4 regions of the Sinorhizobium sp. CCBAU 05631 genome follow, and region 3 is predicted to be linked to each of the others. Evidence: predicted binding sites of a transcription regulator. Region 3 holds the regulator's gene; each other region holds the start of a gene.
The links. Region 3 encodes LexA, which represses DNA repair genes until DNA is damaged. Its sites were predicted from a motif close to TGTTCNNNNTGTGTTCNG; they were not measured.
Positions count from the first base shown of each region.

Region 1: the regulator LexA is predicted to act here: its motif matches at 2,942-2,959, upstream of uvrA (excinuclease ABC subunit UvrA).
Region 2: the regulator LexA is predicted to act here: its motif matches at 3,655-3,672, upstream of SS05631_RS23285 (ATP-dependent helicase).
Region 4: the regulator LexA is predicted to act here: its motif matches at 2,718-2,735, upstream of SS05631_RS10405 (UvrD-helicase domain-containing protein).

Region 1 covers NZ_CP023063.1:1,619,611-1,624,935, forward strand. The annotation lists gene uvrA (excinuclease ABC subunit UvrA) at 1-2,817, opposite strand, end outside; gene SS05631_RS08060 (single-stranded DNA-binding protein) at 3,101-3,616, shown strand; gene SS05631_RS08065 (MarC family protein) at 3,779-4,426, opposite strand; gene gyrA (DNA gyrase subunit A) at 4,730-5,325, shown strand, end outside.
Region 2 covers NZ_CP023064.1:786,182-791,506, reverse strand. The annotation lists gene SS05631_RS23295 (HAD family hydrolase) at 1-671, shown strand, start outside; gene SS05631_RS23290 (alpha/beta hydrolase) at 720-1,472, shown strand; gene SS05631_RS23285 (ATP-dependent helicase) at 1,518-3,584, opposite strand; gene SS05631_RS23280 (hypothetical protein) at 3,867-4,661, opposite strand; gene SS05631_RS23275 (hypothetical protein) at 4,808-5,053, shown strand; gene SS05631_RS23270 (hypothetical protein) at 5,084-5,293, opposite strand.
Region 3 covers NZ_CP023063.1:1,472,596-1,477,920, reverse strand. The annotation lists gene SS05631_RS07415 (hydroxyacid dehydrogenase) at 1-244, shown strand, start outside; gene SS05631_RS07410 (sugar phosphate isomerase/epimerase) at 241-1,011, shown strand; tRNA gene SS05631_RS07405 (tRNA-Ala) at 1,099-1,174, shown strand; gene SS05631_RS31345 (hypothetical protein) at 1,487-1,654, shown strand; gene lexA (transcriptional repressor LexA) at 1,889-2,599, shown strand; tRNA gene SS05631_RS07390 (tRNA-Cys) at 2,865-2,938, shown strand; gene SS05631_RS07385 (YrbL family protein) at 3,157-3,945, opposite strand; gene SS05631_RS07380 (hypothetical protein) at 4,146-4,433, opposite strand; tRNA gene SS05631_RS07375 (tRNA-Asn) at 4,575-4,649, shown strand; gene SS05631_RS07370 (DUF6538 domain-containing protein) at 4,819-5,325, shown strand, end outside.
Region 4 covers NZ_CP023063.1:2,102,493-2,107,817, reverse strand. The annotation lists gene SS05631_RS10410 (GNAT family N-acetyltransferase) at 1-92, shown strand, start outside; gene SS05631_RS10405 (UvrD-helicase domain-containing protein) at 102-2,675, opposite strand; gene SS05631_RS10400 (carboxymuconolactone decarboxylase family protein) at 2,803-3,213, opposite strand; gene SS05631_RS10395 (cyclase family protein) at 3,233-4,054, opposite strand; gene SS05631_RS10390 (efflux RND transporter periplasmic adaptor subunit) at 4,312-5,325, shown strand, end outside.

The DNA.
Region 1 (5,325 bases), 150 kb from region 3:
CTTGGCGATGACCTCGCCGCCGCCGTCGCCGCCCTCCGGGCCGAAATCGATCACCCAATCGGCGGTCTTGATGACCTCGAGATTGTGCTCGATCACGACAACCGAATTGCCCTGGTTGACGAGTTCATGCAGAACTTCAAGAAGCTTGGCGACATCATGGAAATGCAAGCCTGTCGTCGGCTCGTCAAGGATGTAGAGCGTGCGCCCGGTCGAGCGCTTCGACAGTTCCTTGGCAAGCTTGACGCGCTGCGCTTCGCCGCCCGACAGCGTGTTCGCCTGCTGGCCGATCTTGATATAGCCGAGCCCTACCTGGTTGAGCGTCACCAGCTTGTCACGCACGGCCGGTACGGCCGCGAAGAATTCGACGCCTTCTTCCACCGTCATGTCGAGCACGTCGGCGATCGACTTGCCCTTGAAATGCACGTCGAGCGTTTCGCGGTTGTAGCGCTTGCCGTGGCAGACGTCGCAGGTGACGTAGACATCCGGCAGGAAGTGCATCTCGATCTTGATGACGCCGTCGCCTTGGCAGGCCTCGCAGCGTCCGCCCTTGACGTTGAAGGAGAAGCGGCCGGGCTGATAGCCGCGCGCCTTTGCCTCCGGCAGGCCGGCGAACCAGTCGCGAATCGGCGTGAAGGCGCCCGTATAGGTCGCCGGGTTCGAGCGCGGTGTCCGGCCGATCGGCGATTGGTCGATGTCGATCACCTTGTCGATATGCTCGAAGCCATCGATCCGGTCGTGGTCGGCGGGGTTTTCGCGCGCGCCCATGACGCGGCGGGCGGCCGCCTTGTAGAGCGTCTCGATGAGGAAAGTGGACTTGCCGCCCCCCGAAACGCCCGTGACGGCGGTGAAGACGCCGAGCGGGATCGACGCGGTCACATTCTTCAGATTGTTAGCCCGCGCCCCTACGACCGTGATTTCCTTCTTCTTTTTTGGCTTCCGGCGTTCGCTGGGAACCGCGACGCAGAGTTCGCCGGAGAGATATTTGCCGGTCAGCGACTTCGGATTGGCCATGATATCGGCGGGCGCACCTTCGGCGACGATCTCGCCGCCGTGAATGCCGGCGGCGGGGCCGATGTCGACCACATGATCCGCCGTCAGGATGGCATCCTCGTCATGCTCGACGACGATGACGGTGTTGCCGATGTCGCGCAGATGCCGGAGCGTCTCGAGCAACCGGGCATTGTCGCGCTGGTGCAGGCCGATCGACGGCTCGTCGAGGACATAGAGCACGCCGGTCAGCCCCGAACCGATCTGCGAGGCGAGCCGGATGCGCTGGCTCTCGCCGCCGGACAGCGTGCCGGAATTGCGCGACAGGCTCAGATATTCGAGGCCGACGTCGTTCAGGAAGCGCAGCCGCTCGCGAATCTCCTTGAGGATGCGCACGGCGATCTCGTTCTGCTTGGTGCTGAGGCGCTCGGGAAGCGTTTCGAACCAGTCGCGGGCAGCACGGATCGACATCTCGGTGAGCTCGCCGATATGAAGCCTGTCGATCTTGACCGCCAACGCCTCCGGTTTCAGCCGGTAGCCGGCGCAGGCGGGGCAGGGGGCCGCCGACATGAAGCGCTCGATCTCCTCGCGCGCCCAGGCACTGTCGGTCTCCTTCCAGCGCCGCTCGAGATTGGGCACGATTCCTTCGAAGGTCTTCGTCGTGTTGTAGGAGCGGGCACCGTCCTGATAGTGGAAGGTGATCTTTTCGTCCGTGCCGTGCAGGATCGCCCGCTGCGCTTCCTCGGAGAGCTCGCTCCAGCGATTGCCGAGCTTGAAGTCGAAGACCTTGCCGAGCGCCTCGAGCGTCTGATTGTAATAGGGCGAGGTCGATTTCGCCCAGGGGGCGATGGCGCCGTCCCGCAAAGTCCGATTCGGCTCGGGAACGATCAGCGCCTCGTCGATTTTCTGCTGGCTGCCGAGACCGTCACAGGTCGTGCAGGCGCCGAAGGGATTGTTGAAGGAGAACAACCGCGGTTCGATCTCCGGAATGGTGAAGCCGGAGACCGGGCAGGCGAATTTTTCCGAGAACAGCACGCGCTCATGCGTCTCGTTGAGCGACTTGTTGGCCGAACCGCCGGCGGCCGTCTCTTCCGGCGGCAGCGGCCTGTCGGCGAATTCGGCGATCGCCAGGCCGTCTGCGAGCGTCAGGCAGGTTTCGAGGCTGTCGGCAAGTCGGGTGCCGAGGTCGGGACGCACGACGACGCGGTCGACGACGACGTCAATGTCATGCTTGTATTTCTTGTCGAGTGCCGGCACGTCGGCGATTTCGTAGAACTGGCCATCGACCTTGACGCGCTGGAAGCCCTTCTTCATCAGCTCGGCGAGTTCCTTCTTGTACTCGCCCTTGCGGCCGCGCACGAGCGGCGCGAGGATGTAGAGCCGCGTGCCTTCGCCGAATTCCAGGACGCGATCGACCATCTGGCTGACCGTCTGGCTCTCGATCGGCAGGCCCGTCGCTGGCGAATAGGGGACGCCGACGCGTGCGAAGAGCAGGCGCAGATAGTCATAGATCTCGGTGACCGTGCCGACCGTCGAACGCGGATTGCGGGATGTCGTCTTCTGTTCGATCGAGATTGCCGGCGACAGTCCGTCGATCTGGTCGACATCCGGCTTCTGCATCATCTCCAGGAACTGCCGTGCATAGGCCGACAGGCTCTCGACATAGCGGCGCTGGCCCTCGGCATAGATCGTGTCGAAGGCGAGCGAGGATTTTCCGGAGCCCGAAAGGCCGGTCATCACGATCAGCTTGTTGCGCGGCAGGTCAAGGTCGATGCCCTTGAGGTTATGCTCGCGCGCGCCGCGAATGGAGAGGGTCTTGAGTTCGCTCATCGGAAGCCAGTTTTGCATGTCGGTTGAAAGCCTCCTATGTAATGACGACAACGCCCATGTCGAGGCGCAATCGGCAAAGAGGCGGCTCAATTGCGATTCGGTTGACAGGATAATAAGGGAATATTAGAACAAAAAAAGAACAAACATAAGCCGCGGCCTGCCAAATGAGCTGTGGATTGTGTAGGATGCGGGGCGTATCGGCGGCGGCTCACCGCTAAGATGCGCCCTCTTGAGACATTTGAAAGCCGGGCCGGCGGTTCGGTGAAAACACGGGAAAAGCGATATGGCTGGTAGCGTCAACAAGGTGATCTTGATCGGAAATGTCGGGGCCGACCCGGAAATCCGGCGCACGCAGGACGGCCGGCCGATCGCCAATCTCCGGATCGCCACGTCGGAGACCTGGCGCGACCGCAACAGCGGGGAACGGCGCGAAAAGACGGAGTGGCACAATGTGGTCGTCTTCAACGAAGGCCTGTGCAAGGTCGTCGAGCAATATGTGAAGAAGGGCGCCAAGCTCTATATCGAAGGCCAGCTGCAGACCCGCAAATGGCAGGACCAGAACGGCAATGACCGTTACACCACCGAGGTCGTGCTGCAGGGCTTCAACTCGACGCTGACGATGCTCGACGGCCGCGGCGAAGGCGGCGGCGCCAGAAGTGGCGGCAGCGACTACGGCGGCGGCGGTTACGAGGATTACGACCAGCCGCGGCAATCTCCGGGCGGCGGCCGCTCCGGCGGCCAACCAAACCAGGGCGGCGGCAATTTCTCCCGCGATCTCGACGACGACATTCCGTTCTGATCGGTCAGCGTCAATCGCTCGGAACATATTCGGCCCGCCTCTACAGTGCCGCGCGTCTTTTCAGACGCGCAAAGGTCGCTGTAGCACTTTGAATTGCTGCATGTCTTTGTCCTGAAATCGAAGTCGATTTAAGGACACATGCAGTTGCGGGCCGTTGCGTTTTCAGCCGAGGCTCTGAACTGGGATTTGAAAAGCAGAACGCACGCCGTCGACGACGAACTGAACGGCGAGCGCCGCCAGGATCACGCCGAGGAGGCGGGTGAGGATCGCCCGACCGGTAACCCCGAGGAAACGGTCGATCCGGTCGGCGATCACCAGCGCCAGGAAGAGCGATGCCATCGAGGCGGCGATGACGACGAGGAGTTGGACGCGCTCGAGGACCGAGGGAAAGGAACTGCCGAGCAGGATCGTTGCCGAAATCGCCCCCGGCCCGGCGATCAGCGGCAGGGCGAGGGGGAAGACGGCGATATTGTGGATGTGGTCCTTGGTCACCGCCGTTTCTCCGGTCTTTTCCTTTCGCTCCTGGCGTCGTTCGAAGATCATCTCGAAGGAAATCCAGAAGAGAAGCAGGCCGCCCGCGATGCGGAAAGCGCCGATCGAGATGCCGAGCAGGCCGAGAATGCCGTCGCCGAAAAGGGCAAAGGCAGCGAGGATGAAAAAAGCGATCAGCGAGCCGCGGGTCGCGACCTGGAAGCGCTCCTGCCGGCTCAGACCGACCGTGAGGCTCAGGAAAATGGGCGCAAGGCCCGGCGGGTCTAGCGTGACGAGCAGCGTCGTCAGCGCATTGATCAGCAGATCGGCATCGAACATCCGTTCCCCCTCCGGATCGCCATCCGGGTACCCGGTAGCGGCGCTGCATTCTTAGGCAACCGACGCGCGCTTGGGAAGGGCCGGCTAGCCAAGCGCTGTGCGATAGCCTAAACCGGCTTTACGCGAAGGAAAGCCGGATGCATTCGAGGCTTGCGGAGAAGCTCTTCCGATTTGTGGATGCCTGCCCTAGAAAAGCCTGTTCCGGCGGCAAAAGGCTGTTCAAAACCATTGGCCAAAATTGGCGCTTGAAGCTGCATTCGGCTATAAGAACTGACTGATTCTGAACAAAGATCGTGATCGACATTGACTGAGCAAAGCACTCCCGGCGGCGGAAAGACTCCGCCAGGCATCGAGCCGATTTCCATCATCGAGGAAATGCAGCGGTCCTATCTCGATTACGCCATGAGCGTGATCGTTTCCCGCGCCCTTCCCGATGTGCGCGACGGTCTGAAACCGGTTCACCGCCGCATCCTTTACGGGATGAGCGAACTCGGCATCGATTGGAACAAGAAATACGTCAAATGCGCCCGCGTCACCGGTGACGTGATGGGTAAATACCATCCGCACGGCAACATGGCGATCTACGACGCACTGGCGCGCATGGCGCAGGATTGGTCGCTCAGGCTGCCGCTGATCGACGGCCAGGGCAATTTCGGTTCGGTCGACGGCGATCCGCCGGCGGCCGAACGCTATACCGAGTGCCGGCTGCAGAAGGCGGCCCATTCGCTGCTCGATGACCTCGACAAGGAAACGGTCGATTTCCGCGACAATTACGACGGCACCTTGCAGGAGCCGGTCGTCGTTCCGGCGAAATTTCCGAACTTGCTCGTCAACGGCGCGGGCGGCATCGCCGTCGGCATGGCGACCAACATCCCGCCGCACAATCTGAGCGAAGTCAT
Region 2 (5,325 bases), on a different replicon from region 3:
ATACCCTGACCACCGCGATATTCCCAAAAAGCTTCGCTGCCCTGCTGTTCGATATGGATGGCACCTTGCTCAATTCCATGGCCGTCGTCGAACGGGTATGGGGGGCATGGGCGGTCCGCAATGGGCTCGATCCCCATGAGTTGATGAAATCGGTGCACGGCGTGCGCGCGTCGGACACGATCCGCAAGCTCGGGCTCGCCGTCGACCCCGACCTCGAGGCGCACGCGCTCGCCTTGGCGGAGATCGCCGATGTGGAGGGTATCGTCGAGATACCCGGGGCGGTCGCCTTCCTTAATTCATTGCCGCCGGAGCGCTGGGCGATCGTCACGTCGGCGCCGCTGGAGCTGGCCAGGCGCCGCCTTGCCGCGGCCTGCATTCCGGTTCCGCGCCACATGGTCACCGGTGAGGACGTCACGGCGGGCAAGCCCGATCCGCAGGGCTATCTTCTCGCCGCCAGCCGGCTCGGTGTTCGCGGCGAGGACTGCTTGGTCTTCGAAGATGCTCCGGCTGGGATACTCGCGGGCAGTTCCGCCGGCGCCGAGGTGGCCGTGATCACCGGTGCTCACGCGGCAGCGGAGGGAACGCCGCATCTGACTTTGGAGCACTACGCCGACATCGAGGTCCGGATCGGCGGCGACGGCTGGCTTTCGCTCCACCGGCGCTATTGCTGATTTGCTCGCTGCAGGATGAGGCGATGCCGGTCGGTCGGCGCGCTTCGCGTGTCCGGCATTTTTTCCAGTAATTTTGTAGAGAATGGACCTTCATTCCTTACCTTCGCTCTTGCTGCCGGGCACAATCTCCGCATGAACCTATTCATTTGCAGCAACCGGTGTTCCGGGGAGCGAACGTATGGTGAAGACGCTGATCGTTCCGGGTTTGTTCGGATCGGGCGAGGGCACTGGCAGCGCCACTGGCTCATCGATCAACCAGGGGCCACGCTCGTCGAGCAGGGCGACTGGAACCGACCGGCGCTTGCGGCTTGGCGAAGTGCTCTGGAGACAGAAATCGACAGGCATCCGTCGGTCGACATCGTCGCCCACAGTCTGGGCTGCCTGTTGGTCGCGGCCTTGGCCGGACGCCCGATTGTCGAGCGAATCCGAAGCGCGCTTCTGGTCGGCCCCTGTGATCTCGAGGAGACGGAGCGACTGCATCCGGGGGCGATCGCCTTCGGGGGCATGCCGCGACAGCGGCTTAGCTTTCCAAGTCTCGTCGTCGGCAGTCTTAACGATCCCTATATGCGCTTCGACCGCTTACGGATTTTGTGTGAAGAATGGGGCGGCCGCCTCGTCGATCTCGGCCATGCCGGCCACATCAACATCGCGAGCGGCTTCGGCCGCTGGCCGGCCGGCTACGATCTGCTCCAGGTTCTGAACGGCATGGCTAAAGACGACCGCTCGATCACTGCGCCGACAATGCTCGTCCGTCAATTGGCGCGTTCGGCTCCAGCGAGCCGGCAACGATCATTTTCCTAAGGCGCGTTCAAACGTATTCACGCTGCACACTTTGGGCGACATGCATTAACGCCACATACCGCGCATGCGGGCCCGGACATCGATGCGCAATTGCTGCGCATCACGCTGGCCAGCCGCAGCCGGCTTGGCAACGGGCCAGGCCGAGCACTCGAAGAATTGCAGAAGCGTTGCAGGTAGGAAGCGGCTGCGCGAGGCGTAGACATGCCGGTCGCCCTGGGCATGCTGACCGTGCGTAAAAAAGCGCTGCGGGGTGATCAGATGCAGGCTGTCCTTGGCGCGCGTCATGGCGACGTAAAGCAGACGGCGCTCCTCCTCGACCTCCGCCGTGCTGCCGACACCGAGATCGGACGGAATGCAGCCGTCGACGCAATTCAGCACGAAAACCGATTTCCATTCCTGCCCCTTGGCCGAGTGGATGGTCGAGAGGATGAGATAGTCCTCGTCGAGCAGCGGCACGCCCGCATGGTCGCTGGTGGCGTCCGGCGGATCGAGGGTGAGCTCGGTCAGAAAGCGCTCGCGCGACGGATAGCCGCTGGCGATCTGCTCGAGCTGCAGGAGGTCGGCCCTGCGGACCTCGGCGTCTTCATGGATACGCTCCAGATGCGGTTCGTACCAGGCGCGGGCCGTGCTGATTTCTCCTGGCCAGCCGGTCCGGGTGGAGCGCAGGGTCTGCAGCATGTCAGCGAAGAGCAACCAGGCATCGCCGGAGCGCGGCGGGGCAGGGATCTCCGCAAGCGCCGCCAGCGGTTCCGGATCGGCGGCGATCGCCTCGAGGACGCGCCCGGCCGTCTGCGGACCGACGCCGGGAAGCAATTGCATCAGCCGAAAACCCGCGACCCGGTCGCGCGGATTCTGCGCAAAGCGCAACGCCGCCAGCATGTCCTTCACATGCGCGCTGTCCAGGAATTTGAGCCCGCCGAACTTCACGAAGGGAATGTTGCGGCGGGTCAGTTCAACCTCGAGGGCGCCGCTGTGGTGCGAGGTGCGGAAGAGCACGACCTGCTGCTTCAGCAGCATTCCGCCTTCGCGGTTCTCCAAGACCTGTTCGACGACGTAGTTGGCCTGATCCGCCTCGTCGCGCACGGTCACGAGCCGCGGCCGCTCGGCCGATTGCCGCTCGGTCCAGAGGTTCTTGGTGAAGCGTTCGCGGGCCAGTTCGATGACGCCGTTTGCGGCAGCGAGGATCGGCTGTGTCGAGCGATAGTTCCGATCGAGCGTGATGATCTCCGCCGCCGGCGTGAAGCTTGCCGGAAAATCCAGAATGTTGCGCACCGTCGCGGCGCGGAACGAGTAGATCGACTGGGCGTCGTCGCCCACCACGGTGAGGCCCCGACCATTCGGCTTCAACGCAAGGAGGATCGAAGCCTGCAGCCGGTTGGTATCCTGATATTCGTCGACAAGCACGTGGTCGAACCGGCCGCCGACGTCCTCGGCGAGGGCGGCGTCGCCCATCATCTGCGCCCAGTAGAGCAGCAGGTCGTCGTAATCGAGGACGTTCTGCGCCTGCTTGGCTTCGACATAGGCGCCGAAAAGTTCGCGCAGTTGCTTTTCCCAGGCAGAACACCAGGGAAAATTGTCGTGCAGGACCTCGTCGAGCGGCTGTTCCGCATTGACGGTGCGCGAATAGATGGCAAGACATGTCGCCTTGGTGGGGAAACGGTTCTCGGTTTTCGATAAACCAAGTTCGTGCCGCACGATGTTCATGAGATCGGCGCTGTCTTCCCGGTCGTGAATGGTGAAATCCGGATCGATACCGATTTCCCCGGCATGGTCGCGCAGAAGCCGCGCGCCGATGCCGTGAAAGGTTCCCGCCCAGGCAAGCGCGTCCGAGATCGTGCCGGCCTTGCCGCCGAGAACCTGGCCGCAGATGCGTTCGACTCTTCGGCCCAACTCGGCGGCCGCCCGGCGCGAGAAGGTCATCAGCAGGATACGTCGGGGGTCCGCACCGTTGACGATGAGATGCGCCACCCGGTTGGCTAGCGTGTTTGTCTTGCCTGAGCCGGCGCCGGCGATGATGAGAAGCGGACCACCGATATGGGCATCCGGTCCGACACCGTGTGAGACGGCACTGCGCTGGCGCTCGTTCAGTTTTTCCAGATATGCCACGCTCATCCGACCTCGTCCCGCCTCCGATTGAACAGGCGCGTCCTGTGAAGGCGGCGGAAATTGCCGCGAATCGCGCGTGAACGGAAAAGGAACATAGCCGCAGTTCGACATACCGCAAAGCCGCCAGCGGTCTGGATGGTCAATTTCGGCCCGAACGGATCGGCCGCTTTGCTATTCGGCGCGCGTTCGATGTTCGGAGATGCCCGCCGGCTTCCGCGCCTGCTGGCGTCGCGCCATGGAGCGTGCGTTTCTGCGGGCGATCCTCAACTTGGTGAGTGTTTGCTGCCATCATCCCCTGGAAAGCGCCTGGGGCCCGGGCTCTCGGCGGGCCGGCCATGTCGCGACGAGTTCGGCAAGGGTCGGTGGGCGCCATCTCCCCCAAACGTGGTCAACGGTGTGATCCGCTTGCGGATAGTATTGCGCCAGCGACGCCGGCTCGGCGACTTCGCCGGAGAGATCCACAAAGACGACGCTCCCATACTGAACGGTCGTAACCGGGCGGTCCAAGGGCGGCGGATCGTCAGCGGGGAGGGGATAGCGGCGGCGACGCCTTTCCGCGACCCGCGCTCTCGCCGCTCTATCTGCCTCGGAACCTCTTTCCGCATCTCGGCGGCGCTTTCTTTCCTCCGGTTCGCTTCTTCGAGCGGCCTCCTCGATCCCTGGCCAGTGTCGCTGCAGTTCCTCGTAGGACCGGAAGGGTACGCGCCAGACCCGCCCATCCTCGTCCCAATGCGCCCAGGGAATTCCGCGCAGCAATTCGATCACCGATCTGGAATAGGGCGTTCGGATGCGCAGGTCGTCGCGGACCTCTAGATATGGGCTGACGATGGGCTCGAAATCATAGGCGTCGCGGCCTTTGGCGTCACCATGGATGTCGGCGCGCTCTGCTTCCCGTGCCAGCCACCGCTCGATACGACCGGCGGCCGTCGTTCCCGGCACGAACCAGCTCTTGCGTTCGTCGTTCCACCGGGACCGTGGGAACGCTTGGCGAAATCGCTCGACGGTCGCTCGATCATAGGGAAAGGACGCGAACTCACCTTGCCGAGCCTCAACGTCGCGCTTCCACTGATTGTGCGGAACCATGACCGTCTCCACGCCCTTCAGGAGTAACGCTGCGCGCGGTCGCTTTCTTCGTCTCGATCGAGCCTCCCGCAGCCAGATGCTTTTCGGAACGGCGCGATGGAACCGGTCTCCTCGTCTGCGAGTTTCCCTCTTCACTAGGAGGAACGATGCCTAAGGTCACCGACACGATCACCCAGCCCCAGCCCCCGGACCGCCGGGTCGAGTGCGAGCGCGCGCTGGAAGAGGATTTTCAGATTTTCACGAGTCTGGCCGAAAGCGCCGGCTGGACGTGGCAGGAGATCGCGCTCGCGCTGATGGAGCTCACCGAAGACTATGTGATCGCGATGCGAATGGCCGCGAAAATGGCCGAAGCCACTCCCGTTCCCTTCCCAGGAAACAAGACGTTGCACTGATGGCAGGCGGCCCGACCTCGCGTCGTGGGATCACTCCCGCGGACGCACGGACAGTTTTTTCAGCATTGCGACGTCGCGCACGCCGGACTGATAAATGCGAATCAACCGTGCGGCGATTTCATTCGCTCTCTCGCCGCTGCTCTCCACACCCTTTTCCTCCAGGATCTGTTCGAAAATGCTGTGCAGCAGATCCACCTCTGTGGGGCCGAAAGTGCTGCACCGGTCGCGAGATGGCACCATGGTTCATCTCCTCTCGACGGGGGCGGATTCGC
Region 3 (5,325 bases):
GATAGACCGGCTGAAGACGGGCGCAATCAATGCCGTCATCGACGTGACGGATCCCGAGGTGCCGGAAGGAACGTCGCCTTTCTATGATTTGCCGAACGTCTTCCTAACGCCGCACATTGCCGGCGCCATCGGACTTGAGAGGACGCGACTCGGCGAAATGGCCGTCGACGAAATCGAGCGCTTTCTGGAAGGCCGGCAGCTGCTGTTCGAAGTCCGCAAGCACGACCTGGAGCGCATGGCATGAGCGATTTCGAACCGGGGCTCTGCACCGTCACCTTCAGGAGCTTGCCTCCGGAAAAAATCGTCGGCTTAGCCCGGAGCGCCGGTCTTGCGGCGATCGAATGGGCAGGCGACGCTCATATTGCTCCGGGCGACACGTCCAACGCCCGGATCGTCGGGCTCCTCAGCGCAAGGGCCGAACTGACGACATCCTACGGATCCTATGTCGCGCCACCGACTGACGACCTCATCGAATTCAGGCGTGCGCTCGAGAGCGCGATTGCACTCGGTGCCTCGAATATCCGCATCTGGCCAGGCACCCGCCGGCGCGATTCAAAGGACTACAGCGCAGGCGAAAGACGTGATGCCGCAAAGGCGATCCGCGACATGGGCGCCGAAGCCGCGCGCCACCGCGTGACCGTCTCGCTGGAATATCACCCGCAATCGCTGACGGACACGACCGACTCGGCAAGCCGCCTGATCGACGCGATCGCCCACGACAATGTTTATCTCTATTGGCAGCCGCGGCCCGGGCTGGAGCTCGGCGAGGCGCTCGCAGAGGTCGCCCGCATCGGTCAGCATGTATCTCATGTCCACGTCTTCGCCTGGGATCGAAATCGCAACCGTTTTCCCCTGGCATCGGCATCCGACTATTGGCGAAGCGTCCTCACGGCCCTCCCCGCATCGCGCTGGACCGGGCGACGCTTTGCAATGCTGGAATTCGTCGCCAATGACGATCCCGCCGCCTTCATCGAGGACGCCGCGACGCTCAAGCAAATTCTCCTCGAGTGACATCCACGACGGCCCCGATCCTCCCCACGCGAGACGCCGGGAGGGACTGGCGCGGGCGCTCAAATCCGCCTATATAGATGAACGGCTGGGGTCGTAGCTCAGTTGGGAGAGCGCCGCAATCGCACTGCGGAGGTCGAGGGTTCGACTCCCTTCGACTCCACCAAACGACCTTTGTCCGACCCGGAGACATAGGTAACAGAACATCGCTAAGACATCAGCGACATCTCTGTAGCGGGCCGATCCGACGTGGCTCGTCACCCTCGGACGACCACCACTTCAGACTGTATTCGCAGCAGACCCATTGCGAACGCGAATTCCGTTAAGAAGCGAGCGACCCGAAGTCAGAGGGAGCGGTGTTTTCCACCCGATGTGCCGTCTTCCCGCCTTGCCCCTCGCTTGCCAAAGAGCCTGATTTGAGAGAGACTTAGCACCTGGCATCATTGCATATCGGCAACTCCCGCAAGTGGGGACTACCATGCCTCTCAAATCTCTGATCGCCGCCGCCTTAATCGCTCTTCTCACACTTTCAGGATGCGCCACGACAGGCGCTACGGGCAACACGACCTACACCCAGTGGTACGGCCCCTACCCTGAACCCGACTTCGACGTTCTTAGCCCCGGCGGGCTGCGCCTCGCCTACTAGGACGGCTTGTCAAGACGATGCACAGCGTCGTCAAAGGTGAGCAAACGCTCGCCTTTGTGTGACGCTTGCCGCACGCAAGTCTTCACCACCATCGATACCCACAAACCGTCCGTGCCGCCCTGATAGCGGACGCGCCTCGACGCATGAGTTCACGGAATATTAAGTGCTTGCGGAACACATATGGAACGGATAGTTTCTGTTCTTGATTTGTTTCGCGAATCTGGAGTGACGCGCATGCTGACCCGCAAGCAACAGGAATTGCTTCTGTTCATTCATGAACGGATGAAGGAATCCGGGGTCCCGCCCTCCTTCGACGAGATGAAAGATGCGCTCGATCTTGCGTCGAAATCGGGCATCCACCGGCTGATCACTGCGCTGGAAGAACGCGGTTTCATTCGCCGGCTACCCAATCGGGCCCGAGCGCTCGAGGTCATCAAGCTGCCGGAAGCCTATTCGAGCCCAGCCCAGCCGCGGCGCGGCTTCTCGCCGAGCGTCATCGAGGGCAGCCTCGGCAAGCCCCCGGCACCGAAGCCGGCGCCAACGCCGCCGGTCGAGAGCGCGTCCATGACAGTGCCGGTCATGGGCCGGATCGCCGCCGGCGTGCCGATTTCGGCCATTCAGAACAATACGCACGAGATTTCCGTGCCGGTCGAGATGATCGGCAGCGGCGAGCACTACGCCCTCGAAATCAAGGGCGATTCGATGATCGAGGCGGGCATTCTCGATGGCGACACGGTGATCATCCGCAACGCCAGCACCGCCAGCCCGGGCGACATCGTCGTCGCCCTGATCGACGACGAGGAGGCAACCTTGAAGCGATTCCGCCGCAAGGGCGCATCGATCGCACTGGAAGCGGCGAATCCGGCTTACGAAACGCGCATCTTCGGACCCGACCGCGTGAAAATTCAGGGCAAACTCGTCGGTCTGATCCGGCGCTATCACTAGGCCGATTTGGGTTCCTGTGCCGATCCTGTGTGCGGTCGTTTCGCGCGGTCGCGACGACAGAACTGTTCTCTTTGCCTTCCGTGATCTCGCTTACTGCGGCCGGCGTTTATTGGTCTCGGCGTCCGCCATGCCACCGGCAAGAAGCGCTCTCGTATTCCGGCCTGTTCAAAGCTGTTTGTGGGCGTCTTTTTTGAACGTCTCCCTCTTGCGCTCCACATGGATTCGTTTTAAACGCCCGCCATCGCTCGATTTTACGAGCACGAGAGGCCTCGTGGCGGAGTGGTGACGCAGAGGACTGCAAATCCTTGTACCCCGGTTCAATTCCGGGCGAGGCCTCCATTACACATCTAATTGCCGATTCTACGTCACGAGATCAGGTGCTCGATCCGGTGCCACGCCCTTGGCTGGTAGCAATCTGCTCCAGGGTTTTCCCACAGCTCAGGTCGATGTTTATAGCCCGTCGATCGGCGACCCAAAGTTGAATCGAGGCATTTTTCGCCTGCCGAGCCATATAAGCTTGGCGCGAACCTGCCCCGGAGCTTTAGCTGTTGAGGCGATTAGACCGGTACGCTCGACAAGACCGCCGCCAAGAGCGCCGGATGCGGCGAGGCAGTTGACAAGCGCAGATAGCGGCCGGTCGGCTTTGAATGCCGCATCAGTGCGGCGTGGACAGATTGTTCTCCGTCTATCGCGGCTGGATGCTCCAATATTCTCGCCAGCTTCGTCAGCAGCTTCGAACGCATCCGTCTGAGCTTGATGTCGTTCGCACGGCGACAGAGAGCGAAAATGCGTAAGAAACTCTTCTCTCCCGTCCCATCGACGCAGATGAGTTCATCGTAACCGCGGCGATCGGTAACGACGAAATTGCCGGGATTTACATCCATCATGACGATGTGCAGGCGGCGAAACCGTTCGAAGATTTCGTCGATCATCGTGAGATGCCTGGCGGTGAGCTGCCCCGAAAACGCCAACTGAGCGAGGGTGGGCGCGAGCTTCCCATCGCGTCTGGTTATTTTTTCCACCACGAGCCCCAGGCCGTACTCGGTCTGGGCGAAGCCGAATATCTTCGGTATCGGCAGTTCGATGGCGTCCGCGAGGGAGAACTTTCTCGCCTGCTCAAGGAATTCGTCGACTTCACGCCGAAACGTTCGATAGGCCCCGAAACGTTTGAATTGGTTGAGGAATGCAAACGCCCTCTTTGACTGGCGTGTGCCGCTTGCTTCTCTGGATCCCAGCTTCAGAACCTTGATGAGAACACTCGGATGGAGACGATTCTCGAAAATGCTGCGCTGATGTCCGGCAGCGCATTCACGCCAGTCGGAAAGTTCGATCCTGTCGTCGAACATTTTCTGAACCCCGGATTGTGACAGTTTTGTAACAAAACTGTGTCTGGGGGAAAAGTTCAAGAGCGGCGTGCTTGGCGGCGCTATCTCTACCGTACATAGTATGCGGTAGTTGCAGTCTTGCCACTGTGACAGGGAGCGACGGGTGAAAGCAACCTTCCGGCCGTCCTCCCAGTGGGAGGAACTGCAGGCCTGTGCCCGGCCTACTTCCCGGAGTTCTCAGTGCCGCGCCGACGCGCCCACCAGACGGCGAGCTTCCGGCGGGCGCGGCGCACTGCAGGGATGTCATGCGACAATACGAGCAGGCCGAGCGGGACCATCCAGAAACCGAGAACCGGCAGAAAACCGAGCAGGCCACAGACGACGAGCAGCGACCCGATCAAGATGCGCAGGGCCGGCGAGTCGGGCAGCCGAATTCGCCAGTTGCCGAGCACGATTTGACGTGTTTGCGGATCGATGCCGAAATATCTCTTCTTGCCGCCGTTCGCCATTATGCCTCTTTAATCCAACTCCCCAACAGTTGGTGCCTTCTCCACAGGGTGACAACCGCGGCCCAAGATTTTTTTTGAAAAATCGCTTGGCAAATCGGAAAAGCATTTGTATTAGCAGCCTCACTTCTGCGGCGCAGATGATCCCTGGTAGCTCAGCGGTAGAGCACTCGACTGTTAATCGATAGGTCGCCGGTTCGAATCCGGCCCGGGGAGCCAGTTTCAAAGCCCTGCACCTCACGGTGCGGGGCTTTTTTCTTGCAGTGTTTTCAATGGCTTACACGATCATGTAAACGCATAAAGGCCCGAATGGCTCGCTGCCTGCTTGCAATTTTGGGTACATTTTGGCTACATTTTGGACTACAGGGCAGCGGAGACACCGGCAGCAATGAGGTCCGTCGACTTATCGCGATATGTGGTGAAGCACCCCGCAAGCGGTATCTATCGCTATTATCGCCGCGTCCCGACCGAGGTTGCCCACCTCGACAAGCGCGTCCACATCAAGCAGTCACTGAAGACGAAGAGCCTGAAAGAGGCGCTAGAGAAGGCGCAGGCAGTTCACGATGCCGCCGAGACATTCTGGCGAGCACTGCTCGTCGGCAATGACAACGAAGCCGCTTTCGCCCGATACGAATCCGCCGTGAAGGTCGCGCAGTCAATGGGATTTACCTACAGACCGGTCGAGGAGGTCGCCGCCCTGCCCCTCGACGAGCTCGAGCGGCGCCTGGCCGTCATCTCAGAGAACATGGACAAATCGCAGATAGTCGTCGACTCGATCGCCGGCACGATCGAGGAGCCGTCACCCCGCCTGAGCAACATCTGGTCTCTCTATGAGCGGCACAATGCCGCAGGCCTGACCGGCATGTCGAAGAACCAGATGCGCAAGCACAAGGTC
Region 4 (5,325 bases), 630 kb from region 3:
GGCTGACCCACGAGACCAACCTCAAGGCGATGCGGCTCTACGACAAGGTGGCGGAGAAGTCGGGCTTCGTGATGTATCGGATGGTGATCTGAGGGGGCGCGTCACACTCTTTCCACGAATCCATCCAGCACGCGCTTCTGTCCGGCGCGGTCGAAATCGATCGTCAGCTTGTTGCCTTCGACCGCGGCAATGTTGCCGTTGCCGAATTTCAGATGGAAGACGCGGTCGCCGACGCTGAAGCGGGACGGTTCCGCAGTCGTCGACTTGGCGACGAGCTCGCCCTCGATGGTGCGGGTGCGGGGACCTGACTCGCCGTAGCCGATGCGTTCGACGGCATGGCCGGAGCGGCTGCCCCAATTGTCGCGGGTGGCGTCCGAGCGGTGCTGCTGGGCGCGCTTCCAGCCGGGCGTCTGGTAGCTGTTCTCGAAGGGATCGGCCTTGTCGAAGCGGGATTGGCCATAGCCGCCGCGATTGTAGCCGCCATAGGAGACGTCCTGCTCGGCGACCTCGACATGGTCGACCGGCAGTTCGTCGAGGAAGCGCGACGGCATCGTCGACTGCCAGAGGCCGTGAATGCGGCGGTTCGAGACGAACCAGATGTGACAGCGGCGCTTGGCGCGGGTGATCCCGACATAGGCGAGGCGGCGTTCCTCTTCGAGCCCGGCGCGGCCGCCCTCGTCGAGTGCCCGCTGATGCGGAAAGAGACCTTCCTCCCAGCCCGGCAGGAAGACGGTGTCGAATTCCAGGCCCTTGGCCGAGTGCAGCGTCATGATCGACACGGCATCCATGTCCTCGTTCTGCTCGGCATCCATGACGAGCGCGACATGCTCCAGGAAGCCGCGCATCGATTCGAAGGCCTCCATCGAGCGGATGAGTTCCTTGAGGTTTTCAAGCCGCCCCGGCGCTTCGGCCGACTTGTCCGCCTGCCACATCGCCGTATAGCCACTCTCATCCAAGATCTGTTCGGCAAGCTCCGTGTGCGGCGTCGTTTCGAGCAAGGTCTGCCAGCGGCGGAAATCGGTGACGACGTCGAACAGCGCCTTGCGCGCCTTCGGCTTCAACTCGTCGGTCTCGATGATCTCGGTTGCGGCGGCGAGCATCGGAATGTCGCGGGCGCGGGCATAGTCGTGCAGGGTTCGAACGGTGGTGTCGCCGAGGCCTCGTTTCGGCGTGTTGACGATGCGCTCGAAGGCGAGATCGTCGGCCGGCTGGCAGACGAGGCGGAAATATGCCATGGCGTCGCGGATTTCGAGCCGCTCGTAGAAGCGCGGGCCGCCGATGACGCGATAATTGAGGCCGAGGGTGACGAAGCGGTCTTCGAACTCGCGCATCTGGAAGGAGGCGCGCACCAGGATCGCAATGTCGTTCAGATTGTGCTTCTGGCGCTGGAGCTGTTCGATCTCCTCGCCGACGGCGCGGGCTTCCTCTTCGGAATCCCAGGCGGCGTGCACATGCACCTTCTCGTCGTCCGGGTGGCTGCGTTCGGTGAAGAGTGTCTTGCCGAGCCGGCCCTCATTGTGGGCGATCAGATGCGCGGCGGTGCCGAGGATATGCTCGGTCGAGCGGTAGTTGCGCTCGAGCTTGATGACCTTGGCGCCCGGGAAGTCCTTCTCAAAACGGAGGATATTGTCGACCTCGGCGCCGCGCCAGCCGTATATCGACTGGTCGTCGTCGCCGACGCAGCAGATGTTTATCTGCTGCTGTTTGTTTGCGCTCACGCTGTCGCCGCCTGCGCGGCTGCGCTCCGCGGGGGCGGACGAAACGTCGTCCGGCCAGCCTTGGCTGGCTCGGGCTTCGCCCGCAGGCGTTTCTCTCACGACGGCCTTGCCGCTCTGCGGCCGCTGCGCCAAGAGCCGCAGCCACATATATTGCGCCGTGTTGGTATCCTGATACTCGTCGACAAGGATGTAGCGAAACTTGTCGTGATAATCCTTGAGCACGTCCGGATTGGCGCGGAACATGCGGATCGGGTGCAGCAGCAGGTCGCCGAAGTCGCAGGCGTTTAGCGTCACCAGGCGGTTCTGGTAGGCGGCGTAGAGCTCGCGGCCCCTACCGTTCGCGAAGGCGCGGGCGTCGCCCTCGGGGATATGCGCCGGATCGAGGCCCTTGTTCTTCCAGGTGTCGATCATGGCGGCGAATTGCTTGGCCGGCCAACGCTTGTCGTCCAGCCCTTCGGCCTGGATAAGCTGCTTGATCAGCCGCACGACGTCGTCGGTGTCGAGGATGGTGAAATCGGATCTCAGCCCCACGAGTTCGGCATGGCGGCGCAAGAGCTTGACACCGATCGAGTGGAAGGTGCCGAGCCAGGGCATGCCTTCGACCGCATGGCCGACGAGCACGCCGATGCGCTCCTTCATCTCGCGCGCCGCCTTGTTGGTGAAGGTCACGGCGAGGATCTGCGAGGGATAGGCGCGGCCGGTCGACAGGATATGGGCGATGCGGGTGGTCAGCACGCGCGTCTTGCCGGTGCCGGCGCCGGCAAGCACGAGCACCGGGCCCTCCAGCGTTTCGACGGCTTCGCGCTGTTCCGAGTTGAGACCGGAGAGATAGTCCGGCCGTTGCGCCTTGTCGCGGGCAGCCATGGCGCGCGCCGCGATGCCGCCGGCGGCAGGGGCGGGTTTGCGCGGCGCCGGCTCCTCGTCGAAGAAGGGGATGTCGTCGAAACCTTTGCTCATGCGGCCCAATGTAGTGATTCGGGACCGAAAGGCCAGAAAGGATGTTCTTCTTTTATTCCGGAGTCTCGTCGGATTTCTGCAAGCCTGTGGAAAGACAGGCGTTTTCAGCGCTGGTGTTTCGATGTCGCTATCGTTCGGCCGTGGCGTCGAAGGCCGGATCGACCGGGACCTGCAGCGCGGTCGCCAGCTGGTTGGTCTTGGCGGCAAGCGAAATGACGCGCAGCAGATCGGCATGCTCGGCTTCGCTCATCCCCTTTGCCTTGGCGGCGGCGGTGTGCGAGTGGATGCAATAGCCGCAGCCATTGCTGACGGAAACTGCGATGTACAGCATCTCCTTGACCAGCGGATCGAGCGCCGAGGGCGTCGCCATCACCGCCTTGACCTCCGCCCAGGTGCGTTCCAGCAGGTCCGGATCGAAGGCGAGCCACAGCCACATATTGTTGATGAAGTCCGATTTCCGCGTGGCGCGGATGTCGTCGAAAACCGCCTTGACGCGCAGGTTCGATTCCGGGTCGGACGGCGGCGCAACGGTGCTCATGATGCTTCCTTCCGCGGTTCTAAACGAGGGCGAAAACGCGCGCCGGCCCGCCGGTGCCGCCGCGGTGCTTCGGCGCGCCGAGGACGAGCGTTGCGCCCTTGGCCGGTAGCTTGTCGAGATTGGCGGCGGCTTCCAGCCCCCAGCGACCCTCCGGCAGCCAGGCGCGGTGGGTGGCGAAGTCAGGAGATATGCCGTGATCGAGCGAGAGCGTGTCGACGGCAATGCCGGCAGCCTTCGTTTCCTGGAGCAGAAACTTGGCTGCGTCGACATGGAAGCCGGGGAAGTGCAGCTTTCCCTCGGCGTCGGCGTTGCGGAACTTCTCCGTGCCGAGATGGGCCGCCCAACCGGAAAGCATGGCGACGCAGGCATTCTCCGGAACGTCGCCATTGGCGGCGATCCACGCCTTGATGTCCTCGGGTGTGACCTGCGCGTCCGGGTCGGCTGCCGCCCTCTCGCGAATGTCGACGATGCAGAGCGGCACGAGGAGTTTTTCGACCGGCAGTTCCGCGACCGAGAGGCCGTCGGCGGAGAAATGCAGCGGCGCATCGACATGGGTGCCGGTATGTTCGTTCACCCGGAGCTCGAACAGGTTGAACGTATGTTCGGCAAAGTTGAACTTCTGCTCGCGGAAGAACTGCTGCGAGACGAAGAAGGTCGGAAACTCCTCATGGAGTTCATGGGTGAGGTCGGTGACGCTCGTATGGCCGGCGGCAAGCGCCGGCGGCGCGACCCCCATGCCGGCGGCCGCGGCGCCCGCCGATGCGACAGCGGCGGCGCGGAAGAAGCTGCGCCGCGACAACATTTGCTGCTTTACCGATTCGATCACGCATGCATCGCACATGTGCTTTCTCCCCCCTTTTTCAACGTCCGGTTTCATGAGGCAGAATAGCCGAGCCGCGGCGGCTGTAAACAGCGATCGACGAGCGCCGGCATGCGGGGGCGCCATGATGCGGACAACAAATTCCGCTTTCATTACAAATGCGTAATGATGGCGTTCCGAGATTGCCCGAAGGCGCGCAAACAATGATACTTGCGGCAACTCGGAACGTTCCGCCGGTACGCGCCGCGCTGGAGCGCGTATCTTATTCGGAGACATGCATGGGCTTTTTGAAGCAACTGGCGGTCAGCCTCCTCGTACTCGTCGTCGGGGGAGCCGCCTGGGTGCGCTTTGCCCCCGGAGCGGGTGAAACGCTGGGGGCGATTGGTGTTTCGCATCCGCTGATCGATGCGCTCTCCGGATCTGCGGGCGGCGAGGGAGCCGGCGGCCCCCGCAATGGCGGGCGCGGAGAAGGTGGGCGCGGCTTCTCGGACGCGGCGCTCGTGGTCGTCAGGCCGGCTGAGAGCGCGATCGTCAACAATAGGCTGAACGCCATTGGCAATGGCGAAGCAATCCGCTCGGTGACCGTGACGCCCGCTTCCACGGGTAATCTGACGGAAATCCTGGTAAAATCCGGCGACAGGATCGAGGAGGGCCAGGTGATCGCGCGGCTCGACAGCGACGAGCAGATGATTGCCGCCGAGCAGGCCCGGCTGACGCGCGACAGCGCCCGGGAAAAGGTCGAGCGCTATCGCAATCTCGGAACGGCCCGCGCGGTTACTGCGGTCGAGATCCGCGACGCCGAGATCGCCATGCAGGCCGCCGAACTGGCGCTGAGGACGGCTGAGCTCGATCTCAAGCGGCGCGACGTCGTGGCGCCTTCGAAGGGCATCGTCGGCATTATCACCGTCAATGTCGGCGACTACGTCACCACGTCGACGCCGATCGCCGTCGTCGATGACCGGTCGCAGATCCTCGTCGATTTCTGGGTGCCGGAACGTTTCGCCAGCAAGATTTCCGTGGGGCAGCCGGTCACCGCGAATGCGGTGGCGCAAGCCGGCCGCCAGCTCACCGGCGCCATTCATGCGATCGACAACCGCCTCGATCAGGCAAGCCGCACGCTCCGGGTGCGGGCGCGGATCGAAAATCCGGACGACATGCTGCGTGCCGGCATGTCCTTCTCGGTCACGATGGCCTTTGACGGCGATCGCTATCCGACCGTCGACCCGCTGTCTATCCAGTGGAGCTCGGAAGGCTCCTATATCTGGCGCGTCAGCGGCGACAAGAGCCAGCGC